3 regions of the Caballeronia sp. AZ7_KS35 genome follow, and region 2 is predicted to be linked to each of the others. Evidence: predicted binding sites of a transcription regulator. Region 2 holds the regulator's gene; each other region holds the start of a gene.
What was found. Region 2 encodes FNR, which switches genes on or off when oxygen is low (the NO sensors DNR and NnrR bind a similar motif). Its sites were predicted from a motif close to TTGATNNNNATCAA; they were not measured.

Region 1 (10,557 bases), on a different contig from region 2:
TGACAACGGATGGATGAACGGATGCATGTCCGACGTGTTGAGGTCGTTCTTCTCATAGAACGTCGCGCTCGGCAGCACGATGTCGCCATAGAGGCAAGTCGTGCTCATACGGAAATCGAGCACGGTCAGCAGATCGAGTTTGCCTTCCGCCGCGTCGCGCACGTTCACTTCGCCGGGTTTGATCGCGTCGGTTTCATCGCCGAAGAGCGCGTTCTGCGTACCGAGAAGATACTTCAGGAAGTATTCGTGTCCCTTGCCGGAGCTGCCCAGAATATTCGACCGCCACACGAACATGTTGCGCGGGAAGTTCGCCGGATTGTCGGGGTCGTCGCATGCGAAATCGAGCTTGCCCGACTTGAGTTGCTCCACCGTGTATTCAATCGGATCGCGACCCGCGCGCTTCGCGGCGTCGACGATATCGAGCGGATTCGCACCGAGTTGCGGCGCCGAGGGCAACCAGCCCATGCGCTCGGACTTCGCGTTCATGTCAAGCATCGAGAGATTCTCGTAACGCGACTTGTCGGCGGTCGGCCCGAGAATTTCGTCGACGGCGACTTTCTCGTGACGCCATTGGCTCGTATGGTTATAGAAGAACGACGTGCCGTTCATCTGGCGCGGCGGACGCGACCAGTCGAGTGCGAACGCGAGCGGCGCCCAGCCGAATTGCGGACGGAGCTTTTCCTGGCCGACGTAATGCGCCCAGCCGCCACCGCTCTTGCCGACACAGCCGCACATCATCAGAAGGTTGATGATGCCGCGATAAATCATGTCGTTGTGATACCAGTGATTCAGCGCTGCGCCGACGATCACCATGCTCTTGCCTTGCGTACGGTCCGCATTGTCGGCGAACTCACGCGCCACCTGGATCACGAGATGGCGTGGCACGGTCGTGTGCTTTTCCTGCCATGCGGGCGTGTACGGGGTGTCGTCGTCATAGGACGTCGCAACGTTCGCGCCACCGAGGCCCTGATCCACGCCGTAGTTCGCCATCTGCAAGTCGTACACGGTCGCAACGCGCGCGCCCGTGCCGTCTGCGAGCGTGATGCGCTTCACCGGCACGCGACGCGCGAGCAGTGCGTCATGCTCCGCGCCGAAGTATGGGAAGCTCACCTCTGCAATCTCGTCATGAGCGTCGATCAGCGACAGGCACGGATCGATGTCGCGACCCGAACCGCCGTCCTTCTGTTCGAGGTTCCAACGGCCGACTTTCGCGCCGTCGTTGTGATTCGCCTCGCCCCAGCGGAACCCGATCGTGCCGTTCGGCGCGACGATCTTGCCGCTCGTCTCGTCGATGACGAGCGTCTTCCATTGCGGATTGTTCGCTTCGTCGAGATCGTTCTGCAGTTGCGATGCGCGCAGGAAATGATCGGGCACGAGCGTGCCTTCGTGTTCGCGCAGCACGACGAGCATCGGCATGTCGGTATAGCGCTTCACGTAGTCACGAAAGTACGCTGACTTGCCGCTCGCGTGGAATTCCTTCAGCACGACGTGGCCCATCGCCATGGCGAGCGCGGCGTCCGTGCCCTGCTTCGGCGCGAGCCAGATGTCGCCGAACTTCACCATTTCGCCGTAATCCGACGACACCGCGACCGTCTTCGTGCCCTTGTAGCGCACTTCGGTGTAGAAGTGCGCGTCGGGCGTGCGCGTCTGCGGCACGTTCGAGCCCCAAACCATCAGGTACGTGGAGTTGTACCAGTCGGCGGATTCGGGCACGTCGGTCTGCTCGCCCCAGATTTGCGGCGATGCGGGCGGCAGATCACAGTACCAGTCGTAGAACGACAGGCATGCGCCGCCGATCAGGCTCAGATAGCGCGCGCCGGCCGCATAGGAAACCATCGACATCGCTGGAATCGGCGAGAAACCGATCACGCGGTCAGGCCCGTACTTGCCAATGGTGTACGCATTCGCCGCCGCGATGATCTCGCTCGCGGTGTCCCAGTCGGCGCGCACGAAACCGCCGAGGCCGCGCACGCTCTTGTAGCGCTTTGCCTTCACGGGGTCTTCGCAAATGGACGCCCACGCCGCGACCGGATCGAGCGTCTTGCGCGCTTCGCGCCACATTTCGATGAGACGGCCGCGAACCATCGGATGCTTCACGCGCTGCGCGGAATACACGTACCAGCTATACGACGCGCCGCGCGGACACCCGCGCGGTTCGTGATTCGGCAAATCGGGGCGAGTGCGCGGATAATCCGTCTGCTGCGTTTCCCACGTGATCAGGCCGTTCTTCACGTAGACCTTCCACGAGCACGAGCCCGTGCAGTTCACGCCATGCGTGGAGCGCACGATCTTGTCGTGCTGCCAGCGGCTGCGATAGCCGTTTTCCCATTTGCGGTCTTCGTTCACGACCGCGCCATGTCCATTCGAGAACGTGGACTTGATGCGCGACATGAACTTCAGCCGATCCAGAAAGTGACTCATCCGTTTCTCCGGGCGTGGCGGCCATGCGCCGCCATGAATACGTTGATTCGAGTGTAGGGACGCGATCGCCGCGCGCCCATTCCCCGAAAGGAGGCGTCGACGCGCATCAGACGGACTAGTGCGCGTACTCCTTTCGGACTAGGTCTATCTCCGCGCACGCGGACGAACTTGAGGCCCGACTACGCGCCCCGCGTGCCGGAGGGTTCAGCAAGGCATGTCCGCATTGCGGCGTGCGTAGCAGAACCACGTCACCGCCGCGCACAGCGCATAGAAGGCGATGAAGCACCAGAGCGCGGTGTCGGGCGAGCCGGTCATGCTCATCGACGTGCCAAAGCTGCGCGGAATGAAGAAGCCGCCGTACGCGCCGATTGCACCGGCAAAGCCGAGCACCGCCGCCGATTCTTTTCCCGCTTCGTGCAGCGCCTGCTTTTTCGCCGAGTCGGATTCGCCTTCGGCTTCGCGCTGCTTCTGCGTCAGGAAGATCACGGGGATCATGCGGAAGGTCGAGCCGTTGCCGATGCCCGTCAGCGCGAACAGTGCGATGAACATCGCGAGGAAGCCGGCGAAGTTGCCGCTCGCGCCGTCGTGCGGCAGAAACGCCATCACGCCGAACACCGCCGCGATCATCGCGATGAAGGTCCACAGCGTCACGCGCGCGCCGCCGAGGCGATCCGAGATCCAGCCGCCGACCGGCCGCGTGAGCGCGCCAGCGAGCGGCCCGAGGAACGCGTAAGCAGTGGGATTGACCGATGGGAACTCAGCCTTCGTCAGCAACGCGAGGCCCGCCGAAAAGCCGATGAACGAACCGAACGTGCCGATGTACAACAGGCACATGAGCCAGTTGTGCTTGCGCCGGAATATGACGGCCTGTTCGGCGAACGAGGCTTTTGCATCGGCGATGTCGTTCATCCCGAACCAGGCCGCGAGCGCCGAGATGACGATGAACGGCACCCAGATGAAGCCCGCATTCTGCAGCCAGATGCTGTGCTCGACGCCGTTCACGTCGTAGGACTGGCCTGCGCCCGCGAATGCGCCGAACACGCTCGCCGAGATCACGAGCGGCGTCACGAACTGAACGATCGACACGCCCAGATTGCCGATGCCCGCGTTCATGCCCGTCGCGAAACCCTTCTTCGCCTTCGGGAAAAAGAAGCTGATGTTCGCCATCGACGAACTGAAATTCGCGCCGCCGAGGCCGCACAGCAACGCCAGAACGAGCAGCGTCGGATAGCCCGTCGACGGATCGCGCAGCGCCAAGCCCATGCCGAGCGCTGGAATCAGAAGACTCGCGGTGGAGAACGCTGTAAAGCGGCGTCCGCCGAATATCGGCACGAGAAACGAGTAGAAGATGCGCAGCGTCGCGCCAGAAAGCGGAGGCAACGCGGTGAGCCAGAACAACTGGTCCTTCGTGAAGTGAAAACCACCCTTATCGAGATTGACAACGACGACGCTCCATAGCGACCACACGGCGAACGCCAGCGCGAGCGCGGGAATCGAGATCCAGAGGTTGCGGCGGGCGACCGATTCGCCCGTTGCGCGCCAGAAGGCGGCGTTCTCGGGATCCCAGCGAGTGAGCAGATAGCGTGAAGACATGGTTAGTGCTTGGGTTGAAACGTGAAGTGCATGCAGATGAGACTGACCGCGGTCGCGCCGAACATCAGCATGAAACAGGTGGTACGCACGCCGGTGAGGTCGACGAGCAAACCAAAGAGAATCGGCAACAGGAAGCCGGCAAGTCCGCCCGCGAGGCCGACGATGCCCGACACGGCGCCGATGTTCGTCGAGAACTCGTCCGACACGAACTTGAACACCGACGCCTTGCCGACCGCCATCGCAACGCCGACGACAAACATGAGCACCGTATAGGCGACCGGTCCCATTTCGATGTGGAACGTGCGCGGGCCGTCTTTCGCGTGGACGACGAAATCCGTCACCGGATAGCTCAGCAGGAAGAAGCACGCGAGCGCGACCCACATGACGATCCAGGTCGTGCGATACGCGCCGAAGCGGTCCGACATCCAGCCGCCGAGCGCGCGCAGCACGCCGCCCGGCAACGAGAAGCAAGCGGCGAGAAACGCGGCCTGTTCGATGCCGAAGCCGTACTGATTCACGTAGTACTGCGGCATCCACAATGCGAGGCCGACGTAGCCGCCGAACACGACCGAGTAGTACTGCGCGTAACGGAGCACGCGCCGGTCTTTCAGCACGGTCATCTGCGCGGCGAAACTCTGCGTGCTGGCGCTGCGATGCGCGGGATTGGACGCCGACACGAACCAGAAGACGATCGCGGTGAAGAGCATCGCGACGGAATAGACCTTCGGCACGATCGTCCATGTGCCCGCCGCGAGAATCAGCACGGGCGCGACGAACTTGGTCAGCGCCGCACCCGAATTGCCCGCGCCGAAGATGCCCATCGCGAGGCCTTGACGCGACTTCGGGAACCAGCGCGCGACATACGGCGTGCCGACTGAAAACGACGCGCCCGCGACGCCGACGAACAAGCCGAGCACGAGGAATTGCCACAGTTCCGTGGCATAGCCGATCAGCCAGATTGGCACGATAGTGACTGCCATCGTGCAGAAAAAGACGATGCGGCCGCCGAAACGGTCGGTCCAGATGCCGAGCGGCACGCGCAGCAACGAACCCGTGAGCACCGGCGTCGCGGCGATGAGGCCGAACTCGGTATCGGTGAGATGAAGCTGCTTTTTGAGAGGGATGCCGAGAATGGCGAAGACCATCCAGATGGCGAAGCAGATCGTGAATGCGAAGGTGCTTGCGCCGAGCACGCGCCAGGCGCGCGTGTCGGTCGATGCTTTTGTAGCGAGGGTTGATTCGACGACGCTCATCGTCCTTTCCTTGTCGTTGTAACTTTCCCGACAAGGGTAAGGAGCGTCGCGCGAGACGCCTATCCGCCGTGCGGATGCGGCGGCGGTGTGCCGCTAGCTCATGCGGCGTAGTCCGGACGGAGTAGTGCCTGTCGCGTCACGCGTTCTGCGATGCCAGCGCGATGCAACTCGCCGGATCGATCGAAAAATGGATGGTCTCCCGGACCGGCGTTTTGTGCGATGGATGCACACGCGCGAGCACGATCTCTCCGCCGATCATGAAATCGGTCGTGCCGAAGCTCGAAACGCATCCTGTCGCGTAGCTTTGCGTCGAGGTTCGAGAGCGGTTCGAACACCATGCCGGACTTGCGGCGATTCGGCGGCACAAAGGTCTCGTCGCGCGCCGAGAAAACGGTCACGCCGTTCACCGAAATCGATCCGCCGACCGGACGTTCCAGCCCGGCAATGGAGCGCAGCGTCGTCTTGCCGCAACCGCTCGGGCCGAGCCGCGTGGAACGCGATATGGCTGCTTTCATCGCGTCGAATGTCAGTTCCAAGCGTGGCGCCCGGCGAGCGCGCCTTTTTTTAACCACCGCATCGTCAAAGAGTGTCAACCGACGGTGTAACGGTCAACGCCGGACGCAAAACACCGTTATCCGCAATGACGAATTGCCGCTTCGCCTCGTGCAATTTGAGATAGAGCGATGTTCAGCAGATTCGAACTCGCTGCTTCCGCCGCCGCTGGCTTTTGCCGGCGTCGCATCCGCCAAACAATCCGATCAACACCACCAGCGCGGCATGGCAAAAGTGCGCCACTTCGCCTCTTTGCCGGCACCGAAGCTCAAAGAAGTCCAAATGATTAGCTCTGTCCAATCGCGCCGCCTGTCGTGCGCAGCATGTCTTGCCGTCGTCTTCAGCTTCGTTCTTGGCGGATGCGCCAGTCGAACGCTCGAGCAGACCGCGACCAAGCCAGCTTCGCAAACCGACGCTGCCGCTGCCCCGGCGGCACCTGCCGGCTTCTACCGCGTCACAGGCGCGGACACCCTCGCTTCGATCGCAGCCGCCTACGGTCGCGACCCGAACGCGATTGCCGCCTGGAACGGGCTTTCCGCCAGCACTCCACTGACGAACGGCCAACTGCTGCGGGTCGGTCCGCCATCGGCATCGGTTGCCGGCTCGGACGATTCCACGCAGCGGAGTGTGAACGCAACACGCTGCCGATCCGATTCCTTGTCCTGGCCGATAAAGGGCCCAATCCTGAAGCGCTTCCGCGTGGACGGGGTCCGGGGCGTTGTCATCGGTGGCGCAGCGGGAGACACGATCCGTGCGGCGAAAGGAGGACGCGTGGTGTATGCGGGTAACGAGATCGCGGGCTACGGCAGCCTCGTAATACTGAAACATGACAGTCGCTACCTGACTGCCTATGGCCATATCCAAAACGTTCTGACCAAGGAAGGGGCCGACGTAACGAAGGGGCAAGCCATCGCGACGATGGGCGCTCAAACGAATGGTCAGCCATCGCTGCTTTTCGAGGTGAGACGGGATCGTCAGCCAGTCGATCCCCTGCCCTACCTTTCCGACTGCGCTTCGTGATCCGTCGAACGTCAGGTCAGGTTACTTGCTCTCGAACAAAGCGATATGCACCGAATGAACATGCTTCAGCCGCGCATCCTCAGCGCCTTCGCCTGCATCCTGTTGATCGCCGGATGTGCAGCCTCTCTGTCGGAGCTAGGCAATGAGGGCGCTTCGACAAACCAACCGGCGAGCGCGTCGAGCTTTCCGGTTCAATCCGCAAACGACGATTCCGTTTCGACCGAAATCACTTCATCCGACCGGCCGGACGAGACACCGACCGCGCGCGCGTACCATCAAGCCGGGATTGCATCCTGGTACGGGCGAACGTTTCACGGTCGACGCACCGCCAGCGGCGAGCGCTTCGACATGTATGCCATGACAGCGGCACATCGCACGCTACCGCTCGGATCGTGGATCCGCGTCACGCTTCCGGGAGGGAGCCCGTCCGTCCTCGTCCGAATCAACGATCGCGGTCCGGTTTCACGCAACAGAATCATTGATCTGTCATACGGGGCAGCCGCTGCGCTGGGCATTGTCCGGCGTGGTTCGGCCCAAGTCGAACTATCGACCGATTCTGGTTTCCATACTCCGTCGTAGACTGCCGCTCCCATGTCTCGACTCTCACACAAGCGGGCAGCGTCCCCCCGCCTCCCGCTCACCAAGGCAATGCTCCTGCCATTGCCGCCTATGCACCGCAACTCATGACGCGCCGGTCCTGCATCTTCCTGTTCGTGCTGACCTACCTTCTGGGTTGCGTCCTGGCTGCGATGGACACCAAGGGGAGTCCGATCGACGTGATGCAGGCGACCATGTCCGCATGGAGCGCTTCGAACCGCGAAGCCGTTGCCGATGCGAGCCAGCGACGGCGCGATGAAATCGAGCGATCGAATGCCATTCGGGAATCCCGGCCTCTCGCCGGGCTTTAGCGAGAAGAACCGAAGAAGGCGCCTGGGCCGTGGCTTCACCCGGGCACGCGGCTCGGCTTCACCACGTGAGACGATCGAACCCGGCGAAGTTATCGCGGCGATCCATCGCGCGCGGCTCGAACACGCTTTGACGTCGCTTTATCACACTCGCAATTCCATCCCTTCGTTGTAGACTCGCCTGCTCCTTTCGGAGTAGGCAAAAAGTTCCGCCTTCGCGCGACACTCCGTCGCATCAACTTGATCTGAAACAAAATTTCAACCATTCGCGTCATCGCGAAAAATCGCGCGTGGCATGATCTTGACGCGGCGCAAAGCCGTGCAACGGCGTTCTTCCCGGGACGCTTCGATCATCGAAACCAGCGAATGCAATGAATGAAAATACCCAACGTTTAGCAGTGCCATTGTTATCGGGGTTGATAGCCAGTCTTTGTCTTTCGGGATGCAAGCTGGAGGTGTTGGACTCGAAAGGCGTGATTGGCGCAGCGGAATCGTCGCTGATCGCCACCGCGACTTACGCCATGCTTCTCGTCGTAGTCCCGGTGATCCTGCTCACCCTGTTCATCGCATGGCGCTATCGCGCGTCCAACACGAAGGCCACGTATGCGCCGAAATGGGCGCATTCCACGGCCATCGAAGTCGTGGTCTGGGCGATTCCCGCAGCCATCATCCTGTACCTCGGCATCCTCACGTGGAAAACCACGCACGAGCTCGATCCGTACAAGCCGCTGCAATCCGAAGTCAAGCCGATCAACGTCGAAGTCGTGGCGCTCGACTGGAAGTGGCTGTTCATCTATCCGGATCTTGGCGTCGCGTCGGTGAACCAGCTCGCGTTCCCGGTCGGCACGCCGGTGAACTTCCGCATCACGTCCGATTCGGTGATGAATTCGTTCTTCATCCCGCAACTCGGCAGCCAGATCTACGCGATGGCGGGCATGCAGACGAAGCTGCACCTGATGGCCGATCACGCAGGCGACTACGCAGGCATCTCGGCGAACTACAGCGGCAAGGGCTTCTCCGACATGAAGTTCCGTGCACTGGCCATGTCCAACGAAGACTTCGACGCGTGGCTGAAACAGGTCAAGAACGCGCCCGAGAATCTGAGCATGGACGTCTACGCCGGCGTCGCGCGTCCGAGCGAAAAGGTCGCGGTGCGCTACTTCTCGACCGTCGATCCGAAGCTCTTCAACAACATCGTCGCGAAGTACAACTACGGCAACTCGGTCGTAGGCGCAAATTGTGTAACCAAGGGGTAAGCCATGTTCGGCAAACTAACGCTTGAGGCGATCCCGTACCACGAGCCAATCATCATGGGGGCGACCGTCTTCATGGCGGTCCTCGCGCTCGGTACGGTCGGCCTTATCACTAAACTCGGCAAATGGGGCTGGCTCTGGCGCGAGTATCTGACTTCGGTCGATCACAAGCGCATCGGCGTCATGTATCTGGTCGTCGCCGGGCTGATGCTCGTGCGCGGCTTCGCCGACGCCGTCATGATGCGCGTGCAACAGGCCATCGCGCTCGATGGGCCCGGCTATCTGCCGCCGCATCACTTCGACCAGATCTTCACGGCCCACGGCACGATCATGATCTTCTTCATGGCCATGGCGCTGCTGGTCGCGTTCTTCAACCTCGTCGTGCCCCTGCAGATCGGCGCGCGTGACGTGGCGTTCCCGTTCATCAACTCGCTGTCGTTCTGGATGACGGCCGTCGCCGCCATTCTGATCAACCTGTCGCTGTTCATCGGCGAGTTCTCGACGACGGGCTGGCTCGCGTATCCGCCGCTCTCCGAGACGCAGTTCAATCCGGGCGTCGGGGTCGACTACTACATCTGGGCGTTGCAGTTGTCCGGCGTCGGCACGCTGCTCACCGCGGTGAACTTCTTCGTGACGATCGTGAAGATGCGCGCGCCCGGCATGACGTGGATGAAGATGCCGGTCTTCACGTGGACGGCGTTCTGCTCGAACGTGCTGATCATGGCGACGTTCCCGATCCTGACCGTCGCGCTCGCGCTGCTGGCGCTGGACCGTTACCTCGGCATGCACTTCTTCACGAACGACGGCGGCGGCAACCCGATGGTCTACCTGAACCTGATCTGGGCCTGGGGTCATCCTGAGGTCTACATCCTGGTTCTGCCCGCCTTCGGCATTTACTCGGAAGTGGTCGCGACGTTCTCGAAGAAGCCGTTGTTCGGCTACAAGACGATGGTCTGGGCCACGTGCTGCATCATGGTGCTGTCGTTCCTCGTGTGGCTGCACCACTTCTTCACGATGGGCTCGGGCGCTAACGTCAATGCCTTCTTCGGCATTATGACGATGGTCATTTCCATCCCGACCGGCGTGAAGATCTTCAACTGGCTCTTCACGATGTACCGAGGCCGCGTGCAGATGACTTCGCAAATCCTCTGGACCATCGGCTTCGTCATCACCTTCACGCTGGGCGGCATGACGGGCGTGATGCTCGCGATTCCCGGCGCGGACTTCGTGCTTCACAACAGCCTGTTCCTGATCGCGCACTTCCATAACGCGATCATCGGCGGCGTGGTGTTCGGTTACTTCGCCGGCATTTCGTACTGGTGGCCGAAGGTGTTCGGCTTCAAGCTCGACGAAAAGCTCGGCAAGAGTGCGTTCGTGTGCTGGTTCGTGGGCTTCTTCGTCGCGTTCGTGCCGATCTACATCCTCGGCTTCATGGGTGCGACGCGCCGCCTGAATCACTACGACGACCCGTCGTGGCAGCCGTTCTTCATCGCCGCTGCCGTGGGCGTGGGCATCATCGCGCTGGGCGTCGTGTTCCAGGTCGCGCAGATCGTGGTCAGT
Region 2 (10,557 bases):
CGCCGCGCCGTTGATGAGTTGCACCGCATAACCGAGCCCGACGCCGAGCGCGATCGTCAGCATGGCGACGAGCGCGCGTCCGCGATGGCTGCGCCATTGCGCGCCGAGCAGCCAGCGCGTGAGCGTGTCGACGAATCCGCTTCCGGCGGCGATATCGCTCATCGGGCGAGCGTCGCGGCGTGCAAGGCGCCGTCGCGCAGAATCACGACGCGATCCGCGAACGCGGCCGCCGCTTCGGAATGCGTGACCATCACCGTCGCGGCGCGCGTCGCCTTGGTTTCGGCGCGCAGCAATTCGAGCACTTCGTGCGCGGTCTGCGGATCGAGATTGCCGGTGGGTTCATCGGCGAGAATGAGGCGCGGCCGATGCACCAGCGCGCGCGCAATCGCCACGCGCTGCAACTCGCCGCCGGAAAGCTGGCGCGGCATGTCGTCGCCGCGTCCGTCGAGGCCGACCGCCGCGAGCATGGCGCGCGCGGGCGCGGGCGGCATGCCGTTCAGCAGCAGCGGCACCGCGACGTTCTGATACAGCGTCAGATGCGGCAGGACGTGAAACGCCTGGAACACGAAGCCGAGCTTTTGCCGGCGTAGGCGCGTGGCGGCGTCGTCGGGAAGCGTCGAGATCGATGCGCCGTCGATCAGCACGTCGCCGCTATCGGCGGTGTCGAGGCCCGCGATCAGATTGAGCAGCGTCGATTTGCCGACGCCCGAGTCGCCCATGATCGCGACGAACTCGCCCGCGCCGAGCGCGAAGTCGAGCGCGTCGAGCACGATGCGGCCGCTGCCGTAGGTTTTCGTCAGGCGGCGGCATTCGAGGGCGGGAGAAACGTTCGGGTCGGCGGGTCGCATGGCGCAAGGTCGTAGTTCGTGTCTGCGCAAGCATTGTGCCGAAGTCGCGCGGATTCAGCCCGATTGGGGCAGCGTGCCGGGCCGGATATACGAGAACATGTGCGCCACGTAATCCGGCTTGCCGAGCGGCACGCCGTGGTTGCGCAGGATCGCGTAAGCGGTCATCGCGTGGAAATAGAACTGCGGCAGCGACCAGTCGCGCGCGTATTGCTCGCCGGTCATGTCGAAGACGATGCCGTTTGGCAAATCGAGCGCGATCGGCTCGCCGGTTCCGGCGTCGAGCGCATCGGAAGTGAGGTTCGAGAGCAATGCGATCGCATCGGCGATGCAGGCTTGCGCATCGGCGAACGTGCCCGGCGCTTCGTTCGAATGCGCGCCTTCTTTCCGCACGCGCAGCACTGTCTGCGGCAGGTCTTCGCCGCGCAGCCGGTACACCGGTTCCTGTGCCTGAAAGCACACGAAGCGCACTTGCGCGGCGAGCGGAAACATGTCGGGCGCGAGACGCAAGGTCATCAGCGCGTCGGGATTCGCGCCTTTCTCGTGCTGAAATGCAGCGGCTTTATCGAGCCACGCCGACAGGTTCTTCAACGTCTGCACGAACGTCGGAACAAGAAGACGGGTCAGTTGCATCGGAAGCTCCATGGGTCGAGGTAACGCGATCTTATATCGATGCGGCCCCGACCCGCGCGAGTCATCCGCCGAGCAGACCGAACACCATCACGCCTGTCTTCGTGCCGACGTAGACCTTGCCGTTCGCGACCGTCGGCGAGATGAACTTGTTGTTGCCGAACTGATCGCGCGTGCCCGCCTGATTGCTGTTGTAAAGCTCGATCGCGAGATTGCTCGCGTCGTAGGCATGCAGCACGGCGGTCGGCGTGGTGTTCTCGACGCCCCATACGATGCCGTCGGTATTGCCATTCGCGGAAATGACCGGCGCGAGGCCCGGAAAATTCCAGTTGCCCGCGGGACTCGTCGTCTGGCTCGATGCGCTCGTCGCGACCATCGCGTTGACGACGGGCAGCGCCTTCAGATGATCGCCCGCCGGGCCGACGTAGATCGTGTTGTTGTAGAACGCCGGCGCGGTGAACATCGGACCGGTGATCGTCGAGTAAAGCGGCTGATAGATGTGATCCGCGTTCGAATCGAACTTGCCCATCGAATCGCGGTTCACGACGTAGAGGACGCGCGTCTTGCCGCCGCCTATCGCGAGATGCTGCACGTTGCCGTTGATGTCGGTGACATCGGGCAGCACGAGCACGCCGCCCGAGCCGAGATCCAGATCCTGGTTCGATTCCACCACGGTGTTCGACGGCTCGAAGTAATCGTTGACCTGAAGCGCGAACGTCGCGCTCGGCGTGACCTTGAGGAAGCCGTTGCCGAAGTTGTTCCTGATCGGCATGTCCTGCGCGTTGATGGTCGCGTCGAACGTGCCGTTGCCGTCGAGGAAATAGATCGACGTGCCGTCCGATGCCAGGCCCGCGCCGCCCATCCAGATGCCGCCCATCTCGCCGTTCGGCGTGACGTTGAGGATGCCCGTCTGCTTGAGCGTGTCCGCGCTGTAGCCGATGAGCCAGCCGGTATACGGCAGCGTGTCGCAATGCGAGCTCCACGCCGTATAGACGACGCCGTTCAGCAGCAGCAGCGACGCGCGCTCGATGTACTGGCCCGGCGTGAACGGCACGACGCCGTTCACGCTGCCCGATCCGGTGCCGGGATACGAGCCGGTGATTTCGGTCGGGCCGCCGAACAGTTCGCCGCCCGTTGCGATGTCGATGGCGTGGATGCGCTGGTGATACGCGCCGCCGCTGTCCTTCGACATGCCGACGACATAGATCACGCCGTTGGGCCCGCGCGAGCGGTCGATGACCGGCGTCGCCGTGATGCCGATTTTCGGCGTGGTCTGGTCGCAGCCGTGATCGTCGCTCGGCACTTCGCCCGCGCCGAGCGTCGAGACTTGCCAGAGCACGGCGCCGGTGTCGGCATCGAACGCGTAGAGGGTCGCGTTCTCGGTCGCGACGTACAGCACGTTATGCGTGCCGCCCGCGATCGGCACGTTGGCGAGAAAGAGCGGTTGCGCATCGACGGCGCCATCGACGGCATAGAAGCCGAGCTTGCCGAACGTGGACGACTTCACGCTGGCGAGCGTGAGCCGGGTCTCGGCGAGCTGCCGCGCGGTGCGGCGGATGTCGTTGTGATACGTGGTGACATCCATCGGAGTCGATGCGGACGGCGAGTTCGTCGCGGGAGCGCTTGCGCTCGCGGGCGCGCTCGCGCCGTTTGCCGACGATGCGGCCGAAGGACTGGATGCCGACGCTGGGCTCGACGCCGACGCGGGACCGGATGCCGACGCGGAGCCGTCGGATGTCGAGGACGGATCGGAGGAGCTTCCTCCGCTGCATCCACCGATGATTGCTGCGATAGCGACTGCGATCACGCCAACCGATAAATGCCCTTTCATCTGCGATCTCCGTTCAGGAGGGGCCGGCCCCGGTGCAGTCGCGATTATTGTCTGCAACGGCTTAAAAAAGTGGACGACGGTCGGCTGAACGCTAGGCTTTGGCGGAACGGTCGGCGGGCTGTATGTATGCGTCTCACGAATTCGCAGACAGCGGAAAAAAACCCGGACGATCGGGCAGCCAGCGCGGACGTGCGGGCAGGACTGCAAGCGGACGTTAAAGGCACAGTAAGGCTCAGGACGGGACCCGATTCGTATCGCTATCGCAGCACTGTGCGGTCTTGCCCGATTTCGACAGATGTTTTCGAGGTGAGACGCAGATGAAACGCTTGACCGCTCAGGTGATGTGCCACCCGCTCGTCGCGATCGCGGCGCTTTTCGCAGCCGATCTGCTGATGCGCTCCGATTCGGGGCTCTCCGGCGCGATGTACGTCGTCGCGGCGAAGTCGGTATCGAGACTGTTCAACGCGATGCGCAGAGGCGCGACCCGATGCCCGCCCGATTGGTCGGACTTAAGCATTTGCATGGGAAAAGTAAAAAAGCTTAAATCGGATTAAGCGACAAAAATTGAACGGTTAGGCTTACTGCTTACGGAATGTAGGCAAACGTCAGAATTGCCACGCCGGCAAAACATTAGAACCTGAGAGAGCAATGAATCGACCCGACGACGTGATCTACAAAGGGCACGTACTGAGCGCGACCGCCGTCCCGGAGCAGGACAGATACGCGGCGATGCTCATCGTGCGAGAACCGGACGGCACGCGCCGTTCGAGCGGAATGCTCGGCGAATTCGCCAGCGAAACGGGCGCGGTGCGCTACGCGTTCGCTTACGGCATGGCCGAGATCGACTATCGACAGTCAGTGCAGAACCCGCGCTGATCCGCGCTGATCCGCGCGCATTCGCTCTCACGCCGCGGCATGCCTGCCGCATAAGCCTTTCGATCATCTCCACCGGTCAAATCTATGATCATCTATCATCGGGGAGCGGCTTTTAAGCCCTCCGCCACTCGTGTAGGCAACGCGTTCGTCGCGACCGCGTCGATTCTCGAAGAGGACGGCCATGCCACCTCGCTCGGCAATCTCGGCGCATTCGCAAGCAAGGACGGCGCGCTCGGCTTCGCGGTGCGCTGCGCGACCGCGTTTCTCGACGGCGACGAGCTGCCCTTGCCGCCCTTTCAGATGATGAAGCAATAGCGCCGCAACGCGTCGACGTTGCAAGCGCATCCGCCCATTGCAACGATGATCGACTGCTCCGCGACCGAACCCGGCAACACGCCTTCGCTGCTGACGGACGCACCTTTCCGTCTGCTGGTCGAAGCGGTCGAGGACTACGCGATCTTCCTGCTCGACGCGCACGGCCACGTCGCGACCTGGAACAACGGCGCGCGGCGGATCAAGGGCTATGACGCGAGCGATATCGTCGGCCGTCATTTTTCCGTCTTCTATCCGGGCGACGATATCGCCGCGCGCAAGCCGCACAACGCCCTCTCGACGGCGGCGCGCGTGGGCCGCGTCGAGGACGAAGGCTGGCGCATCCGCAAAGACGGCAGCCGCTTCTGGGCGAACGTCGTCATCACCGCGTTGCACGATCCGTCGGGTAGTCTGATCGGCTTCGCCAAAGTCACGCGCGACATGACCGACCGCTTGCGGCTCACGGAACTGCAGCATGCGCGCGAGCTCTCCGCGCACGTACAGACGGCGCTGGAAAACGAGCGCGCGTCGATTGCCCGCGAGTTGCACGACGATCTCGGCCAGCAGCTTGCCGCGCTCAAAATGCAGTTGTCGATTCTCGACAGCACCGCGCCGAACGCGCGCTTCAAACAGCAAGCGCTCACGCAAATCGACACGATCATCGGTTCGCTGCGACGCATCGCGGCGGGCCTGCGTCCGCCCGTGCTCGACGATCTCGGCCTTTTCGCCGCAATCGACTGGCTCGTTTGCGATTACCGCCGCCGCTACGATCTGACGATCCATCTGGATATCGAAGGCGACGAGGACGGCTTCGAGGCGACTGCGTCCACGTCGCTCTTCCGGCTCGTGCAGGAAGCGCTGACGAACGTCGTGCGCCACGCGCGGGCATCGGAAGTTCGCATCGCGATCGGCTGCGCGTATGCGCGCTGCACGCTGACGATCGAGGATGACGGCCGCGGCGCGGAGATCGAACGGCCGCGCGCGGCGGGCACGTTCGGCCTGCTCGGCATGGGCGAGCGCGTGCGGCAACTGGGCGGCGTCATCGAGTTTCGCAGCGCGCCGGGCGAAGGCTTTCGCGTCGTCGTGGACATTCCGCTTCATCGCCCCGCCGATGACCGGTCCGTTCCTTGACTTGCGTCAACCGTTTTGCATACGCCGTCCGTAGACTCGATCGCACACCCGCGACGCGCCAACACACCGGATCAGGAGATCGTCATGTACAACCGCATTCTCGTGCCCATCGACGGCAGCCCGACTTCCCTCCACGCCCTCGATGAGGCGATCAGGATCGCAAGCGCGAGCGCGGCGCAAATTCAGCCGCTCTTCGTCGTCGACATGCAGCCCGTTTCCTACGACGCCACGAGCGCGTTCTATCCTGGCCTGCGCGACGCATTGCTGGAGGAAGGCCGGCGGCTCGCTGCGACGGCCACGGAGCGCATGACGCAAGCGGGCGTGAAGGGCACACCGCGCGTGTGCGAAGTCGAGTATCTCGGCGATGACATCCCGCAGCGCATCCGTCATTGCGCCGACGATTTCCGCGCCGATCTCGTCGTCATGGGCACGCACGGGCGGCGCGGCTTGCGGCGGATCGTGCTCGGCAGCGTCGCGGAAGGTTTCGCGCGGCTGTCGCGGTGTCCCGTTCTGCTGGTGCCGGGCCGCGAAACGGAAGAACCGAATCCATGACGACGAAAGTCCTGATCGCCGATGACCACGCGCTCGTGCGCGACGGCCTGCGCCATATCCTCGCGAACGCGCACGGCTTCGAGGTCGCCGGCGAAGCGAGCGACGGGCCGGGCACGCTCGCGCTCGTGCGCGCAACGGAGGCAGACGTGCTCGTGCTCGATCTGTCGATGCCCGGCCGCAGCGGCCTCGACCTGCTCAAGCAGATCAAGGACGAAAAGCCCGCGCTGCGCATTCTCGTGCTCACGATGCACGCCGAGCAGCAATACGCCGCGCGCGCGTTCAAGGCCGGCGCGTCGGGCTATCTGACGAAGGAAAGCGCGAGCGCGGAGCTGGTCGCGGCGGTCGCCAAGGTCGCGTCGGGCGGCGCGTACGTGAGCCTCGCGATGGCCGAACGCTTCGCGCAAAGCCTCACCGAACCTGACGATGCGCTACCGCATCAGCGATTGTCGAACCGCGAGTTCGAAGTGTTCCGGCGGCTGTGCGCGGGCGAATCCATCAGCGATATCGGCGAGGCGTTGTGCGTGAGCGCGAAGACCATCAGCACCTACAAAGCGCGCATCCTCGAAAAAATGCAGATTCCCCACGAAGCCGCGCTCGTGCGCTACGCGGTGCGCCATCAGCTTTTCGACGACGACAGCGCCTGAATCGAAGCGGCGCGTGTCGGCATTTCCCTACACGTCTTCCCGAATGCCTACGGCACGATCAGCCAGCACCGACATTTTTTCGACACAGCGCACTCCATAATTGGACACGTGACATGCGGGATCGCGCGTCGATGCGCGATCCGGTTCGACAGGAGGCGCAGCATGATTTCCGCGAGCGCAGACAGTCCCGGCATGCACGTCGACGCGAAGCCGCCGAGCACGCGTTGCTCGACGTGTTCGATGAAGCGCATCTGCATGCCGTCCGGCTTGTCGCCGGTCGATTATCAGCGTCTCGACGCGATGATCAGCTCGACGCGCTTCGTGCGGCGCGGCGAAACGCTTTTCCGCAGCGGCGATCCCTTCCAGAGTCTCTATGCGCTGCGCAGCGGCTGCTTCAAGACCGTCGTCATGCATCGCGAAGGACACGAGCAGGTCACGGGCTTTCATCTGGCGGCCGAGCCCCTCGGGTTCGACGGCGTGAGCACCGACCGCCACGCGTGCGACGCCATCGCGCTGGAAGACAGCGTCGTCTGCATCGTTCCGTTCGATCTGCTCGAATTGCTGTGCCGCGAAGTGAAGGCGGTGCAGCATCACGTTCATCGCATGATGTGCGGCGAGATCGTGCGCGAATCCAATCTGATGATGCTGCTCGGCACGATGACGGCGGAGCAGCGCGTCGCGGCCTTCCTGCTCAATCTGTCGACGCGCATGAAGGCGCGCGGCTATTCGCCCGCGCAATTCGTGCTGCGCATGACGCGCGAGGAAATCGGCAGCTATCTCGGGCTGAAGATCGAAACGGTCAGCCGCATGTTCTCGCGGCTGCAAAAGGCCGGCGTGATCGACGCGCGCGGCAAGGACGTGCGGATCCTCGATCAGGCGCGGCTCGAAGCAGTCTGAGCGCGCGCTTCGCGAAAGCGGAAAAATCCGCTGCGCAGCATCACCGACGTGCCGCCGACGCGGCTCAGCACATGTTCGGCGGCGCCTTCTATCGACGAGCGATGGCTCTCGAACGCCTGCTGCAGATCTTCCTCACGCCACGACGCCGCGCCGAAGTGATCCTCCAGCGCTTCGGCCGAAATGGTGCACTCGATCGGCTCACCGTCCGCGAAGGCGGCGAAAGTGAGCGAAGGGACATCGCCCTGATAGACGGGCGGCTGACTCGGAAACGTAACGATCATGCCGATACCTCGTGGAACGTTGATGCGACGCGAGCCGGCGCAGCGCATATCCACTTAGTCTTGGCCACGGTTTCGGAGCGCGTATTGATCTGGATCAAATCGCATCCGGCGCGCTGCGCTGAAGCAGCAGCTGAACGGCGTCATCGAATGTATGACGCAGCGCCGCGTTCACGTCGGCGTGTGTGCTGCGTTGCACCGTGACCTGCTCGGAATCGCGCGTGAGCAGAACCAGTTGCGCGTCGAAGACGGTGCGTCCCGCGCGATCGAGCGACGCCTTGATCGTGAGCCTGCAATCGACGACGTCTTTCGCGACGCCCGCAAGCCGCACGAGTTCGACGCCCGCTTCGCGTTCGATCGCGCTCGAGCCCGCGAAGCCGAGGCAGGCGATCTGCATTCCGAGGCCCATGTCATTGTTCTCCGGTCAGGCCATCGCGCGGGCGCGCCTCACTCGTCGTGGCTCACGCGTCTTTCGCGACATGCTTCGGTGCGCGCGTGAGCAGCACCGGACACGTCGAGCGTCTGACGAACGCTTCCGCGACGCTGCCGAGCGCGAGCCTGCGCAACCCGGTCCGGCCATGCGTGCCCATCACGACGAGATCCGCGGGCATGTGCACCGCGCGGCGCTGCAGGCACTTCGCGATCGTATCGGTGACGTTGCGCGTCTCCGCGAGTTCCGTTTCGCATTCGATGCCCGCATCGATCACGCGCGCATACGCGATATCGAGCGCGTGCCCGCCTTCCTCGCGCACGTTCACGCGATACTGCGCCGGATACGACGAAAGCGCGGCCACGTCGATCACGTACACGACATTCACTCGCGCACGCGCGCCGATGCGGATCGCTTCGTCGAGCGCGCGTTGCGAGCACTCGCTGCCATCGAGCGCAACCAGGATTTTGCGGTACATCGTTTTCCGGCCCGCACGGCTTCCCGCTGAAGGCCGCCCACTTCAAATTTCGATGATGACCTTCAGCGCGTTCGTCTCCGCCGCGCGGCCAAAGGTGTCGTAAGCGTCGAGCGCGCGCGCGAGCGTGAAGCGGTGCGTGATGAGCTGCTTCGGCTGCAGCCGCCCCGCGCGCACGGTCTTGAGCAGCATCGGCGTGCTGACCGTATCGACGAGACGCGTCGTGATGCTGATGTTGCGATCCCAGAGCGATTCGAGATGCAGATCGGCCTTCACGCCATGCACGCCGACATTCGCGATGGTGCCGCCCGCCGCGACGATCTGCTGGCACAGCTCGAAGGTCGCCGGCACGCCGACCGCTTCGACGGCGCAATCGACGCCCGCGCCATCGGTCAGACGCATGATCTCGGCGACGGCCTCTGTGCGCGCGATGTCGATGCACGCGCTCGCGCCGAACGTACGCGCGATTTCGAGCCGATGCGCGTCGCGATCGATCATGACGATCTGCGCCGGCGCGTAGAACTGCGCGGTGAGCAAGGCGGCGAGACCGACCGGCCCCGCGCCGACTATCGCGACCGTGCTGCCCGGCTGCACGCGCCCGTTGAGCACGCCGCATTCTAAGCCCGTCGGAAGAATGTCGGAGAGCATGACGAGCGCCTCTTCCTCGACATCTGCCGGAATCGGATAGAGGCTCGTATCCGCGTGCGGGATGCGCACGTATTCGGCCTGCGTGCCGTCGATCTTGTGGCCGAGAATCCAGCCGCCCGTCGCGCAGTGCGAATACATGCCGCGTCGGCACGCCTCGCACTTTCCGCACGACGAAATGCACGAGATCAGCACGCGATCGCCCGGCTTGAACGTCGACACCGCCGCGCCGACGTCCTCGACGACGCCCACGCCTTCGTGACCCAACACGCGGCCGGGCTCGCAGGTGGGAACATCGCCCTTGAGAATGTGCAGATCGGTTCCGCAGATGGTCGTGCGCGTCACGCGAACGATCGCATCGGTGGCGGCGGCGAGCGCGGGTTTCGGCCGCTCGTCGAGCGACTTGATGCCGGGGCCGTGATAGACGAGTGCTTTCATCTGCGAACTCCGTTGCGTGGCGCGTGACGTGAATCGACGCTCTCACTCTATCGGGACGCCCGCGGCTCCGATTGACTTGAATCAAGCGCACGCGCATATCGCGAGTAACATGAAACCACCTGATTGACTGCGTTTTCATTTTCAGGAGGCTGCATGAAAGCGGTGTGTCCGTTGCATGGACCGACGACCATCGTCCGCACGAACGCGTACGGCTTTCCGGTCTATGCGTGCTGCTGCCACGACGTGCCTTATGTCACGCCGCCCGATGCCTGCACGCGCGCGCCGACGCAGCGCGGCGCTCCATCCGAGCCGCAGAAGGCCCGGCAACCGAAGCCCGCGAAGGAGTGATTGCCGGGCGCACGCGTCGTTACGCCGGATCGGCGGCGGCCACGGCGATGGCGTCATTGCGCGAACGACGCGCATCGATCAGACAAACGGCAAGCATCGCGATGACGCCGGGCACCGCGATGGCGACGAAGTTCTGCTGCAGCGGCAACGCCTTGCTCACGAGAAAGCCGATCACGATAGGCGCGAGAATCGCCCCGCTGCGCCCGATGCCAGACGCCCAGCCGA
Region 3 (10,557 bases), on a different contig from region 2:
CGAACGCCTCTTCACATTTCGCAATCGCTGGTTCACGGTCAGCGTATTGGGGACGATCGCGGTCGCGGTGGTATCGGCGCTGATAGGGTTCGTGTGGCTGCCTTCGGTGCAGCGCGATGCGCAGTTCGCCGGCATCTGGAATGCGATCTGCAGCGCGGCGGGCGTGCCGCGCGAGTGGTATGCGGGCGGCGCGGCGGTCGAGCCGAAAGAGAAGCTGACGAGCGTCGAGATGACGCCTCAGCTGCTCGACAAGGTGAGCGCGAATTCGATCGGACGTGGCGCGACGCTGGCTCTACGCTGCACGATGTGTCACGGCGAGCGTGGCATGAGCGAGGCCAACTCGCCGAATCTGGCGGGGCAATATGCGTCGGTGATTTACAAGCAGTTGATCGATTTTCAGAAGGGCGCGCGGAACAACGCGGTGATGTCGCCGATGGCGATGAATCTTTCGGATCAGGACATGCGCGATCTCGCTGCGTATTACGCGAACTTGCCGCGGCCGCCGGCGCAGCGCAAGGTGAGCAGTGCGCTTGCGCCGCCGATCGTCGCGCACGGTGCGCCGATGAGAAATATCGCTCCTTGCGCGGTGTGTCATGGGGGCATCGATACGAAGGCGGGGAGTCCGTGGCTCGATGGCCTGCCGGCGGCTTACACCAAATCGCAGTTGCTGGCGTTTGCCAATGGGACGCGGACCAACGATATCGATGGGGTCATGCGCAATGTCGCGCGCAATATGACGCCCGAGGAGATCGATGCTGCTGCCATGTATTACGCGCGGGAGTTGAATTCGGGGGCGAATGCGAAGTGATGTTTGGTTTGCCTTCGGCTTCTATCAAATCCGATTACGCGTCGGTCTATTGGCACTTCCCCTGTGCGGGGCTGCAGTAACTAAAACTAAAGAAAGCAGCTACTGATAGGCCCGCGGTCATGCGCGATTTGGCAATCGGGGATGCGTGTGCTTCGCTAGTGACATCGCTATCGCACTGCGTGCGCAAACCGATGGTTTCCCTTGAATGCCCGGCGGCAGCGCGTAGCGCTGTGCCGATGCTTTTTCGTGCTGAACCGGCGCGCTCAACGCATTCGGGCGGCAGACCGTGCGCGATCCAAGCTGGGTTAGGCCTATGAGGGCACTCTTTAGGCGAGTGCCATCTGCGATGAGAGAACTACCCAAATTGCGTGTGACCGGGGGCCTGAAAAGCTGCTTTCTTTGCTTACTTTCTTTGCAGCGGCAAAGAAAGTGAGTGCCGCCCCGCACAGGGGCAACGCCAACAGACCGACACGAAAACGGGATCCGGCGACATAGCCCAGAGCTAGAATGCACGCCTCACCACCGCAAGACAGAGCACCCTATGAAGGCATCCACATCAATCCGCCACGAGCAACTCAGCGACATCGACGCGATCGAAATACTGACCACTGCCGCATTTCTCGATATGCCCTATTCGAGCCACACCGAGCAGTTCATCGTCAACGCATTGCGAAAAACGGGCCGCCTCACGCTATCCCTCGTTGCGGTGGAAAACGGCGACATCATTGGGCATATCGCGATCTCGCCCATCAGCATCAGCGCAACCGCGAGCGGCTGGTTCGGCCTCGGTCCGCTTTCCGTGACGCCCGCGCGTCAACGCGAAGGCATCGGCCGCGAACTCGTGAAGGAAGCGCTCGCGCACCTGAAGCGCGATGGCGCCGCGGGCTGCGTCGTGCTCGGCGATCCAGGTTATTACGGACGCTTCGGCTTCCGACCCGAATCCGCGCTCACGCTCCCCGGCGTGCCCGCCGAATACTTCCAGGCGTTAGCTTTCAGCGAAAAAGTCCCCGCCGGAACCGTTTCTTTCGACGAAGCCTTCGATGCCCGCGCCTGACGCCTGAAAGCAATCGCCGCTAAGCCGCAAGGGGTTTCGTTGCCGCGAGAGAACGCTTTCTGTATCGTGGCCCGAAGAATGCTGAAAAAGTCAGCAGGCCAAGGAAAGAACCCCGAAATGGAACCTCAAAGCGAAGCGATAAAAACCGACGTGTTGATCATAGGCGCGGGCCCGGTCGGGCTATTCGCGGCCTTCGAGGCGGGCGTCATCGGCCTCTCGTGCCAGATCGTCGATACGCTCGGCCGCATCGGCGGACAGTGCATCGAGCTCTACCCCGACAAGCCGATCTACGATATTCCCGCGATTCCCTCATGCACCGCGCGCGAGCTCGTCGATCGCCTGCTGGAACAGATTCGTCCCTTCGACGTGCCGATCCACCTCGATCAACGCGTGCAATCCGTCACGCAGCGCGATGACGATCATCGCTGGACCGTGACTACCGAAAACGGCATGACTTTCGATTGCGCCGCGATCCTCATTGCCGCGGGCAACGGCGCGTTCGTTCCGCAGCGTCTGCAGTTGCCCGAAGCCGCCGCGCTCGAAGGCCGCGACGTGCATTACAGCGTCTCGCGCGCGGCCGATTTCGCGGACAAGGAGATCATCGTCGCGGGCGGCGGCGACTCGGCGCTCGACTGGGCGCTCGCATTGAAGGACATCGCCAGGAAGCTCACGCTCGTGCATCGGCGCAACGGGTTTTCAGCAGCCGCGAATTCCGTCGCGACGATCAAGCGCGCGGTCGAAGCCGGTGAGATGTCGTTCGTCGTCGGCATGATCGAATCGCTCGATGCGCCCGATGGCGTGCTGCGCGGCGCACGCATCAAGCAGGTGGAAGGCTCGACCGATCTGGCCGTCGACAAGATCGTCGCGCTCTACGGTCTCGTGTCGGAGCTCGGGCCGATCGCGACATGGAATCTCGACGTGCGCGGCGGCCGCATCGAAGTGGATACGTCCAACTATGAATCGTCGCGGCCGGGCATTTTCGCAGTCGGCGATATCGCCAACTATCCGAACAAGCAGAAGCTCATTCTGTCGGGCTTTCACGAAGCGTCGCTCGCGTTGCGCAAGGCGTATTCGTACGCGTATCCCGAGAAAAAGCGCGTGCATGTACATTCGAGCTACGACGCCAAGCTCGCCGAGCGCGTGAGCGCGGCCCACACGGCCGATCACGCGTGATCGCACGCATCGTCGGATGGCTGTTGCTCGCGTTGCTCGCCGGCGCGGCGATGTTCGGCTACGCGGTCTATTCGAAACGCATCGTGCTGCCCGAGCGTTACGATCCTTTCGCACCGCTCGACGTGCGCGCGCCGCAGGGTCCGCTCACGCGCTTCAAACTATGGCGCACGATGCACGACGCGCAACGCTGCGATGCCGCGCTCGCGCGCTCGGGTCTCGTCTATCGCGAGATGGCCGATGCGACCGGACCGGGCGGATGCGCGCTCCAAAGCGTCGTACGCGTCACGCAATCGCAAGACGTGCGCTTCAGCGCGCCGTTTCTCGCGACGTGTCCGCTCGCGCTCGGCATCGCCTACTTCGAGCATCAATATCTTCAGGCGGCCGCGCTCGATACGTATGGCGAGCGCATCGCGCGCATCGAGCATGTCGGCAGTTATGCTTGCCGCAATGTGAATCATCAGCAGGACGCGGCGCTGAGCCAGCACGCGAGCGCGAACGCCATCGATCTGACCGGCTTCGTGCTCGATGACGGACGCCGCATCACGCTCGCTCGTTGGGACGATGCCGCGTCGCCCGACGGCCAGTTCCTGCGCCGCGTTCACGAAGGCGCGTGTCATGCCTTCGATACCACATTAGGCCCCGACTACAACGCCTTGCACAAGACGCACTTTCACGTCGACATGGGTCCGTATCGCGTTTGTCGCTGAACTACGCGTGTCGATGCGAAGGATTGCGGCACGTCGCATGATCGTGCGGCTGATCGTTCCACGCCGATCCGAGGATGATGCTGCAGAAGTTCAGGCGCCTGTAGTTCGGGTCTTTCAGCGCGAGGACATCGGCCTTGACGTTGCCGAAAGTGGATTCCGGCTTGGCGATCGTCCCTTTGGCGAAGGCGTCGATGATGCCTTCCTTGAAGTTCGCCTCGCGCGGATGCGCCGCGACGACGAGCCGGCGTTGATCGGCGCTGAACTCGTCGTAGGCGAGACCGAGCACATCCATCTCGACGCCCGCCGTGACGAGCGCGACCACCGGTTTCTTGTGCTGCGGAATGCCGGGCGTCGTGTGCAGCGCGATCGCATCCCACACCTGCTCGATCTCGCTTTCGCCGATGCCATGCCCGCGCAGGAAATCGCGCGCCGCGTTCGCGCCATCGACTTCGAAGCGGTCGTGCGGGCTGCTGTATGCATCGGTGAGGCCCATGTCGTGGAACATCGCGCCGATATAAAGCAGTTCGGGATCGTATTTCAGCCGCTTGCGTTCGCCCGCGAGCGCGCCGAACAGGAACACGCGGCGCGAGTGATGATAGAGCAGGTCGGGTTCCGTATCGCGTACGAGTTGCGTGGCTTCGCGCGCCATCTGGCTGTCGGGAATGCTGATGCCTGCGATGATTTCGCTCATGTTTGAAGCTCCGGAATGTGAGTCGATGAAAGACGCGAAGCGTCGTGCGTTGCTAAAATCGCGCAGCGCGTCCGATGCCTTCAGTCTCTTCAAAAGGCGCTCGCGTCTCAATCGAAACGACGCGTCGAACTCTGCCAGGCGCACGCCGTCTTCCGCCACGCGCGCTCATCACCGACTTTCTCTCCGATGCCGACAGTTGCAATCGCAATCTTTCAGGGCGTGCAGGCGCTCGATGTGGCCGGTCCCGTCGATGTCTTCGCGGAAGCGAACGGCTTCATCGCTGCCTCGGACGCGTATGAGATCACGCTTGTCGGACCGGAGGAGCGCATCGTGCGCGCGTCGAACGGCACGCGGCTCGTCGCGGATCTGCCGTTCGACAAAGCCGATCGCCATTACGGCACGGCGCTCGTCGCGGGCGGTCCGAGCCTTCCCGTCGATGAACCCGATCCGCGCCTTGACGCCTGGCTCGTCGATACGGCGTCGCGCTGCGAGCGTTACGGCTCGATCTGCACCGGCGCATTCGCGCTCGGTCACGCGGGCCTGCTCGACGGCCGCAATGTCACCACGCACTGGCAGAATGCGCCGCGGCTCGCGGAGCGTTTTCCGCGCGCACGCGTCGAACTCGATCGCATTTATATGCGCGACGGCAATCTCGTCACGTCGGCGGGCGTGACGGCGGGCATCGATGTCGCGCTCGCGCTCGTCGCCGAAGATCACGGCGCGCAAGTCGCGCTCGCGGTCGCGAAACGGCTCGTCGTATTCGCGCAGCGGCGCGGCGGACAATCGCAGTTCAGCCCTTATCTGAGCGCCCCCGCCGACGACACGTCGCCGGTCGCGAAAGTGCAGGCGTACGTCATGGAGCACATCGGCGAGCGGCTGTCCGTCGCGCGCATGGCGAGCGTCGCGGGCATGAGCGAGCGCAACTTCGCGCGCGCCTTCGTGCAACTCGCGCAGTTGACGCCGCACGAGTTCGTCGAACGGGCGCGCGTCGACGCGGCGCGCAATATGCTCGAAAGCAGCGACACGCCGCTGAAAACCGTCGCCTACGACTGCGGCTTCGGCACGGCGGACCGCATGCGGCTCGTGTTCACGCGGAGGCTCGGTGTATCGCCGAATGATTATCGACTGAGCTTTCGCACGCGCTTTGTGAAGTGATCGGGGCGCTGGCGCGCCGACGCGTGACGCCGGGTTCGCTAAAATTCGAGATGAACGCGGCCCGTGCGACAGTGCGCGCGCCGCAGAATCCACCCTCGACATATCGGAACAGCGAATGACGAAACAAGAGACCGCCACGCAAGATCCCTACGAACGACGCGCACTGCTGCTGCATCTCGGCGACGTGCTGGAGTCCGTGTTTTGCCTGAGCCAATGCGCCGACGAATACGCGAGCATCGGCGAAGCGGTGAAGGGCAACGACGCGCTCGCGGGCTTCACGCTGCTCGGCTTCGTCGACGCGACCATGCCGCCGCGCGATTTCATCCGCCGTGCATCGGGTGCGTTTTTCGTTTGGCCGAAAGCGCTGCTCGATGAAACGCTGAATCGCCCGATGCTGGCGAACACCGTGAAGCACGATCTTTTCGCGGACAACGCGAAGGGCTGGAACGCCTACATGGAAGAGCGGCGCAAGGAAGTGCCGTGGTTCGGCGAGGATCTCCCCGAAGTCGCAACGAGCGCGGCGCCTGCGCACGAAGCCACGCCGGCAGCGGAAGCGGAAAAGCCGTCGCGCTATTCGACGTGGCCGTGGCCGGACAAGCCGGCCGACGCGTGATCTACTGCTTCTTGCTCATGCCGCTCGCGCCCGAGTCGAAGCCGAGTCCGTTCGGCCGGTCGGGCGCTGCGCCCTTGCCCGATGACGTCTTGCCCGGCCGCGTCTTCAGCGCATCGCTGGCATTCGCGGCGGCCGCAGCGGGCGGCGTCACGTTTTTCTCCTGATACGCGGGCGTACTGTCGTAATCGAGCTTGTTCGGTTTTTGCGGCGCCTGCTGCGCGCTCGCCACGACGGCCAATGTGCCGCCGAGCAGAATCCCCGTCATGCGCCCGAGTGTGCCGATTGTGGGTCTCATCTGCTTCCTCCCTTTGTTCTGCACGTCCTCTTCGTTCAGCAAGGCGCGGACCCGCCCGCAAGTGGCGCGCGGTCGCAGACCCGCCGATGCGTAAAGCATGCTTGTCCGCGCGCAAGGCTTGCCGCGATAGGCGGCGCGCGTCTGGCGCGCGTTGATTGTGGTCAAAGGCGCGACCGACCCTCGCTCGGACAATTCTCACTTTTAACGTGAGTGAGCTAAAAATGAGAAAGGGTCTCGGGGCAATCGTCATGGCATGCGCGGCGTTGTTCGCGGGCGCGGCGCAGGCGGCAGGCGATGCATCGTCGAGCGATGCCATGGGCGGCATCCACGCCGGCGATGTGCTGGTTCGCCTGCGCGCGATCAGCATTCAGCCCGATGTGACAGCGGGGGGCACGCTCGGCACGCTCGGTGTCAACGTCAACAACGCGATCGTGCCGGAGCTCGATTTCACGTACATGATCCGCGATGACATCGGTGTGGAATTGATTCTCGGCACGTCGCGGCATCAGGTGACGTCGAACATCGGCGGGCTTGGCGGCGTGGGCGTGCTGCCGCCGACGCTGCTCCTGCAATATCACTTCAATCACGCGGGGCGCGTGCGTCCGTATGTCGGCGCGGGCGTGAACTATACGTACTTCTACAACGACAAGCTCAAGGCGGGCGACACGCCGGTGTCGATCAAGCACAGCAGCTTCGGCCCGGCGTTGCAGGCGGGCGTCGACGTACAGGTGGCGAAGAATTTGTTCGTCAACGCCGACGTGAAGAAGATCTGGATGCGAACGAGCGCATCGGCGGGCGGCGCCGATCTCGGCTCGCTCAAGATCGATCCGTGGGTGATCGGCCTTGGCGTCGGCATGAAGTTCTGATGCGCGGTTCATCGCGGCAAATGTGCGCCGCGCCGCGCATCGTCTGAAAGTTGGCGGAAGATGCCAGTGCTTCTGGCGTGGACGGTTCGGCGGGCGCGGTATCCTTGACAGCAGGCCCGGCGCAGACTCGCGTCGCTCGAAGTGTGTCCGAGCGGCGCAAGAAACTGCAACGACTAATAAAACCGCATCGGGGAACTGCAAGCCAATGAGACCTTCCACTTACGCGGGATTCGTTTTGCTCGCGGCGTGTGGCGCCGCCTTCGCGCAACAGCCGCTCACCGTGCCAGGCCGCAGCCAGAGCGCGTGGCAGCAGTCGATCGATAACGCCGCCTGCTACGGCTACGCCAATCAGACGACCAAAGTGAACATGGCGCGCGAGTCGCAAGCGCCATCGCGCGACGCTCAGGCGCAGCGCGACACGCGCACGCTCACGCCGCCGCGTCCGGTCGAGCCGCCGTTGCCGGCGAGTGCGGCGGGCGCATCGGGTGCGCTCGCGGCGTCTGCGGCGGCGCCTGCATCGGGCGCATCGGCGGCGATCGCCGCGTCGGGTGCGTCCGGCGCGACGGGCGTGACCGCCTTGCCGCATCCCGCATCCGGCGCGATGCCCGGCATGCCGGCGATGCCCGCATCGATGGCGGCGGGCGCATCCGGCGCATCCGACGCGATCTACGGCGGCGACATGAAGATGCCGCCGCTGCCGCCGCCCGAGCCGCCGATGACGCGCTACTGGCGCGCCTACAGCGAATGCATGCAGAACCGCGGCTACTTCACCCGATGAATCAGCCGCTTCACGAAGGCGGATGTGCGTGCGGCGCGGTGCGGGTGCGCGTCGCGGGCGCGCCGAAGGAAGTGAATCTGTGTCACTGCATGACGTGCCGGCGCATCCACGGTGCGCCGTTCGGCGTTTACGCGATCTTTCCGCGCGATGCGTTTGCCGTGAGCGGCGACACGGTCGCGTGGGCGAGCTCCGCGACGGGCAGGCGGCATCATTGCCCGCTGTGCGGATCGCCGGTCTATCTGGCGTTCGACGGCGTCGACGAAATCGAGGTGCCGACCGGCATCTTCGATGAAACCGGCCTTTATCCGCCGCAGTACGAAATCTGGTGCAAAAGCGCCGAGCCGTGGCACGACGCGCAAGGACGGCCGCGCTTTGTACGCGGCGCGCCCTGATTCAACCCGTCAGCATTCGACGATCGCTTTCACGACGCCCGCTTTCGGATCGAGCAGCGACGAGAACTGCGTCGGCACATCGCTCAGCCTCAGACGATGCGTGTTGAGCGCATCCGTCGGCACTTCGCCCTTGCGCATCGCGGCGAGCACGGTCTCGAAGTCCTCGGGCGTCGCGTTGCGGCTCGCGAGCAGCGTCGCTTCGCGCTTGTGGAACTCCGGATCGGCGAAGGAGATGCGATCCGGCACGATCGACACCAGCACGTACTTCCCGCCGTGCGCGATGAATTCGAAGCCGCGTTCCATCGCGCGCGAATTGCCGGTCGCGTCGAACACCACATCGAAGAATTCGCCATTCGTGAGCGTCGACAGTTGTTCCTTGTCCTGCTCGCCGATCTGCACGGTCGCGTCCACTTTCAGTTCGCGCTTGCAGAACGCGAGCCGGTCTTCGCGCGTATCGAGCGCGGTGACGTTCGCGCCGCGCAGCCGCGAGAAGGTGATGGCCGCCATGCCGATCGGACCCGTGCCGACAACCAGCACGCGCTGCCCCGGCTGCACGTCCGCGCGACGCACGGCGTGCGCGCCGATCGCGAGGAATTCGACCATCGCGGCCTGATCGAGCGTGACGCCCTCGGCCTTATGGACGAATTGCGCGGGCAGATTCAGATATTCGGTGAACGCGCCATCGCGATGCACGCCGAGCACCTGAATGTTCACGCAGCAATTCGTCTTGCCCTGACGGCACGCGATGCACTTGCCGCACGACAGATACGGCATCACGTAGACGGTGTCGCCCGCCTTCAGCCCGCTCGATGCGTCCGCTTCCTCGATGACGCCCGACAACTCGTGGCCCATCACGCGCGGATACGACAGATAAGGCTGATTGCCGGTGAAGATGTGCAGGTCCGTGCCGCACACGCCGACGCGCTTCACGCGCAGCAGCACTTCGTTGTCGGCGCGCTGCGGTTTCTCGCGCTGTTCGGCTTTCAGGGTTCCGGGCGTTTCGCAGATGACGGTCAGCATGCTGGATGTCTCGATATGTCGTTGGAGTGGGGCGTCCGTCAATCTAACGATGCGCGCCGATTTGGTCAAGCCAATTTCAATATCGAAAAAGTGGTAAGGCCGGATGCGCAGCCAGCGGCGCGGGCGGTTTCGCCTTATATTTCCACCAGAGCAAATCGCTCGGACAAGCGAAAAAAGGACGGCAAGTGCAGCAGCTTCATGAATTCGTCGAGCGGCATCCGCGGCTTTTCGTGCTGTCGGGCGCGGGCATCAGCACGGAATCGGGCATTCCCTGTTATCGCGATCGCGAAGGCCAGCGCACGGGCCGCGCGCCCATTCTGCTGAAGGACTTTCTCGGTTCGGACTACGCGCGCCGGCGTTATTGGGCGCGCAGCCTCATCGGCTGGCCGGTCGTGCAGAACGCGCAGCCGAACGCCGCGCATCACGCGCTGCGCGCGCTCGCCGCGCGTTCCCGGGTACATCGGCTCGTCACGCAGAATGTCGACGGATTGCACACGCGCGCCGGCAATCCCGATGTGATCGAGCTGCACGGCAATATCGGGCGAGTGCGCTGCATCGAATGCGGCGAGCGGCATACGCGCGCGGCCGTGCAGCGGATGCTGGAAGCGGCGAATCCGGATTTCGTCGGCTATACGGCGCCCGCGGTGCCCGACGGCGACGCGCATATCGAAGATCTCGATTTCGCCGCCTTCGACGTGCCCGGCTGCACGCGCTGCGGCGGCGTGCTCAAGCCCGACGTCGTGTTCTTCGGCGAGAGCGTGCCGCGCGCGCTCGTCGACGACGCGGCACGCTCGCTCGAAGCCGCCGATGCGATGCTCGTCGTCGGCTCATCGCTGATGGTGTATTCGGGCTATCGCTTTTGCGAGTGGGCCGCGAAAAGCGGCAAGCCGATCGCGGCCATCAACATCGGCAAGACACGCGCCGACGCGCTCCTCGCGCTGAAAGTCGAAGCGCCGTGCTCGGACGCGCTCGAACGCCTGATCGAGCATCTCGACGCACGGCCGG

Region 1: a site for FNR is predicted at 7,985-7,998, ahead of cyoA (ubiquinol oxidase subunit II). Genes of this name have one in related genera too.
Region 3: a site for FNR is predicted at 6,648-6,661, ahead of NCT05_RS19925 (OmpW/AlkL family protein). Genes of this name have one in related genera too.

What each region holds. Positions count from the first base shown of each region.
Region 1 is NZ_JALQDV010000039.1:154,573-165,129, forward strand. It holds gene NCT05_RS24830 (nitrate reductase subunit alpha) at 1-2,421, opposite strand, end outside; gene NCT05_RS24835 (NarK family nitrate/nitrite MFS transporter) at 2,626-4,014, opposite strand; gene NCT05_RS24840 (MFS transporter) at 4,017-5,267, opposite strand; gene NCT05_RS37260 (hypothetical protein) at 5,366-5,722, opposite strand; gene NCT05_RS37265 (peptidoglycan DD-metalloendopeptidase family protein) at 5,604-6,839, shown strand; gene NCT05_RS24855 (septal ring lytic transglycosylase RlpA family protein) at 6,894-7,418, shown strand; gene NCT05_RS24860 (hypothetical protein) at 7,523-7,747, shown strand; gene cyoA (ubiquinol oxidase subunit II) at 8,116-9,000, shown strand; gene cyoB (cytochrome o ubiquinol oxidase subunit I) at 9,004-10,557, shown strand, end outside.
Region 2 is NZ_JALQDV010000042.1:79,580-90,136, reverse strand. It holds gene NCT05_RS26560 (FtsX-like permease family protein) at 1-162, opposite strand, end outside; gene NCT05_RS26555 (ABC transporter ATP-binding protein) at 159-848, opposite strand; gene NCT05_RS26550 (DUF1993 domain-containing protein) at 903-1,478, opposite strand; gene NCT05_RS26545 (outer membrane protein assembly factor BamB family protein) at 1,540-3,060, opposite strand; gene NCT05_RS26540 (hypothetical protein) at 3,047-3,394, shown strand; gene NCT05_RS26535 (hypothetical protein) at 3,641-3,823, opposite strand; gene NCT05_RS26530 (hypothetical protein) at 3,955-4,182, shown strand; gene NCT05_RS26525 (hypothetical protein) at 4,267-4,497, shown strand; gene NCT05_RS26520 (PAS domain-containing sensor histidine kinase) at 4,516-5,625, shown strand; gene NCT05_RS26515 (universal stress protein) at 5,710-6,177, shown strand; gene NCT05_RS26510 (response regulator) at 6,174-6,821, shown strand; gene fnr (fumarate/nitrate reduction transcriptional regulator Fnr) at 6,984-7,718, shown strand; gene NCT05_RS26500 (DUF1488 family protein) at 7,694-7,999, opposite strand; gene NCT05_RS26495 (hypothetical protein) at 8,094-8,405, opposite strand; gene NCT05_RS26490 (universal stress protein) at 8,458-8,904, opposite strand; gene NCT05_RS26485 (zinc-dependent alcohol dehydrogenase family protein) at 8,947-9,984, opposite strand; gene NCT05_RS26480 (hypothetical protein) at 10,138-10,332, shown strand; gene NCT05_RS26475 (MFS transporter) at 10,352-10,557, opposite strand, start outside.
Region 3 is NZ_JALQDV010000032.1:40,522-51,078, reverse strand. It holds gene NCT05_RS19965 (c-type cytochrome) at 1-808, shown strand, start outside; gene NCT05_RS19960 (GNAT family N-acetyltransferase) at 1,350-1,862, shown strand; gene NCT05_RS19955 (NAD(P)/FAD-dependent oxidoreductase) at 1,980-3,035, shown strand; gene NCT05_RS19950 (extensin-like domain-containing protein) at 3,032-3,742, shown strand; gene NCT05_RS19945 (HD domain-containing protein) at 3,744-4,433, opposite strand; gene NCT05_RS19940 (GlxA family transcriptional regulator) at 4,620-5,588, shown strand; gene NCT05_RS19935 (hypothetical protein) at 5,704-6,201, shown strand; gene NCT05_RS19930 (hypothetical protein) at 6,203-6,496, opposite strand; gene NCT05_RS19925 (OmpW/AlkL family protein) at 6,745-7,362, shown strand; gene NCT05_RS19920 (hypothetical protein) at 7,568-8,140, shown strand; gene NCT05_RS19915 (GFA family protein) at 8,137-8,532, shown strand; gene NCT05_RS19910 (zinc-binding alcohol dehydrogenase family protein) at 8,542-9,552, opposite strand; partial or broken gene NCT05_RS19905 (NAD-dependent protein deacetylase) at 9,732-10,557, shown strand, end outside.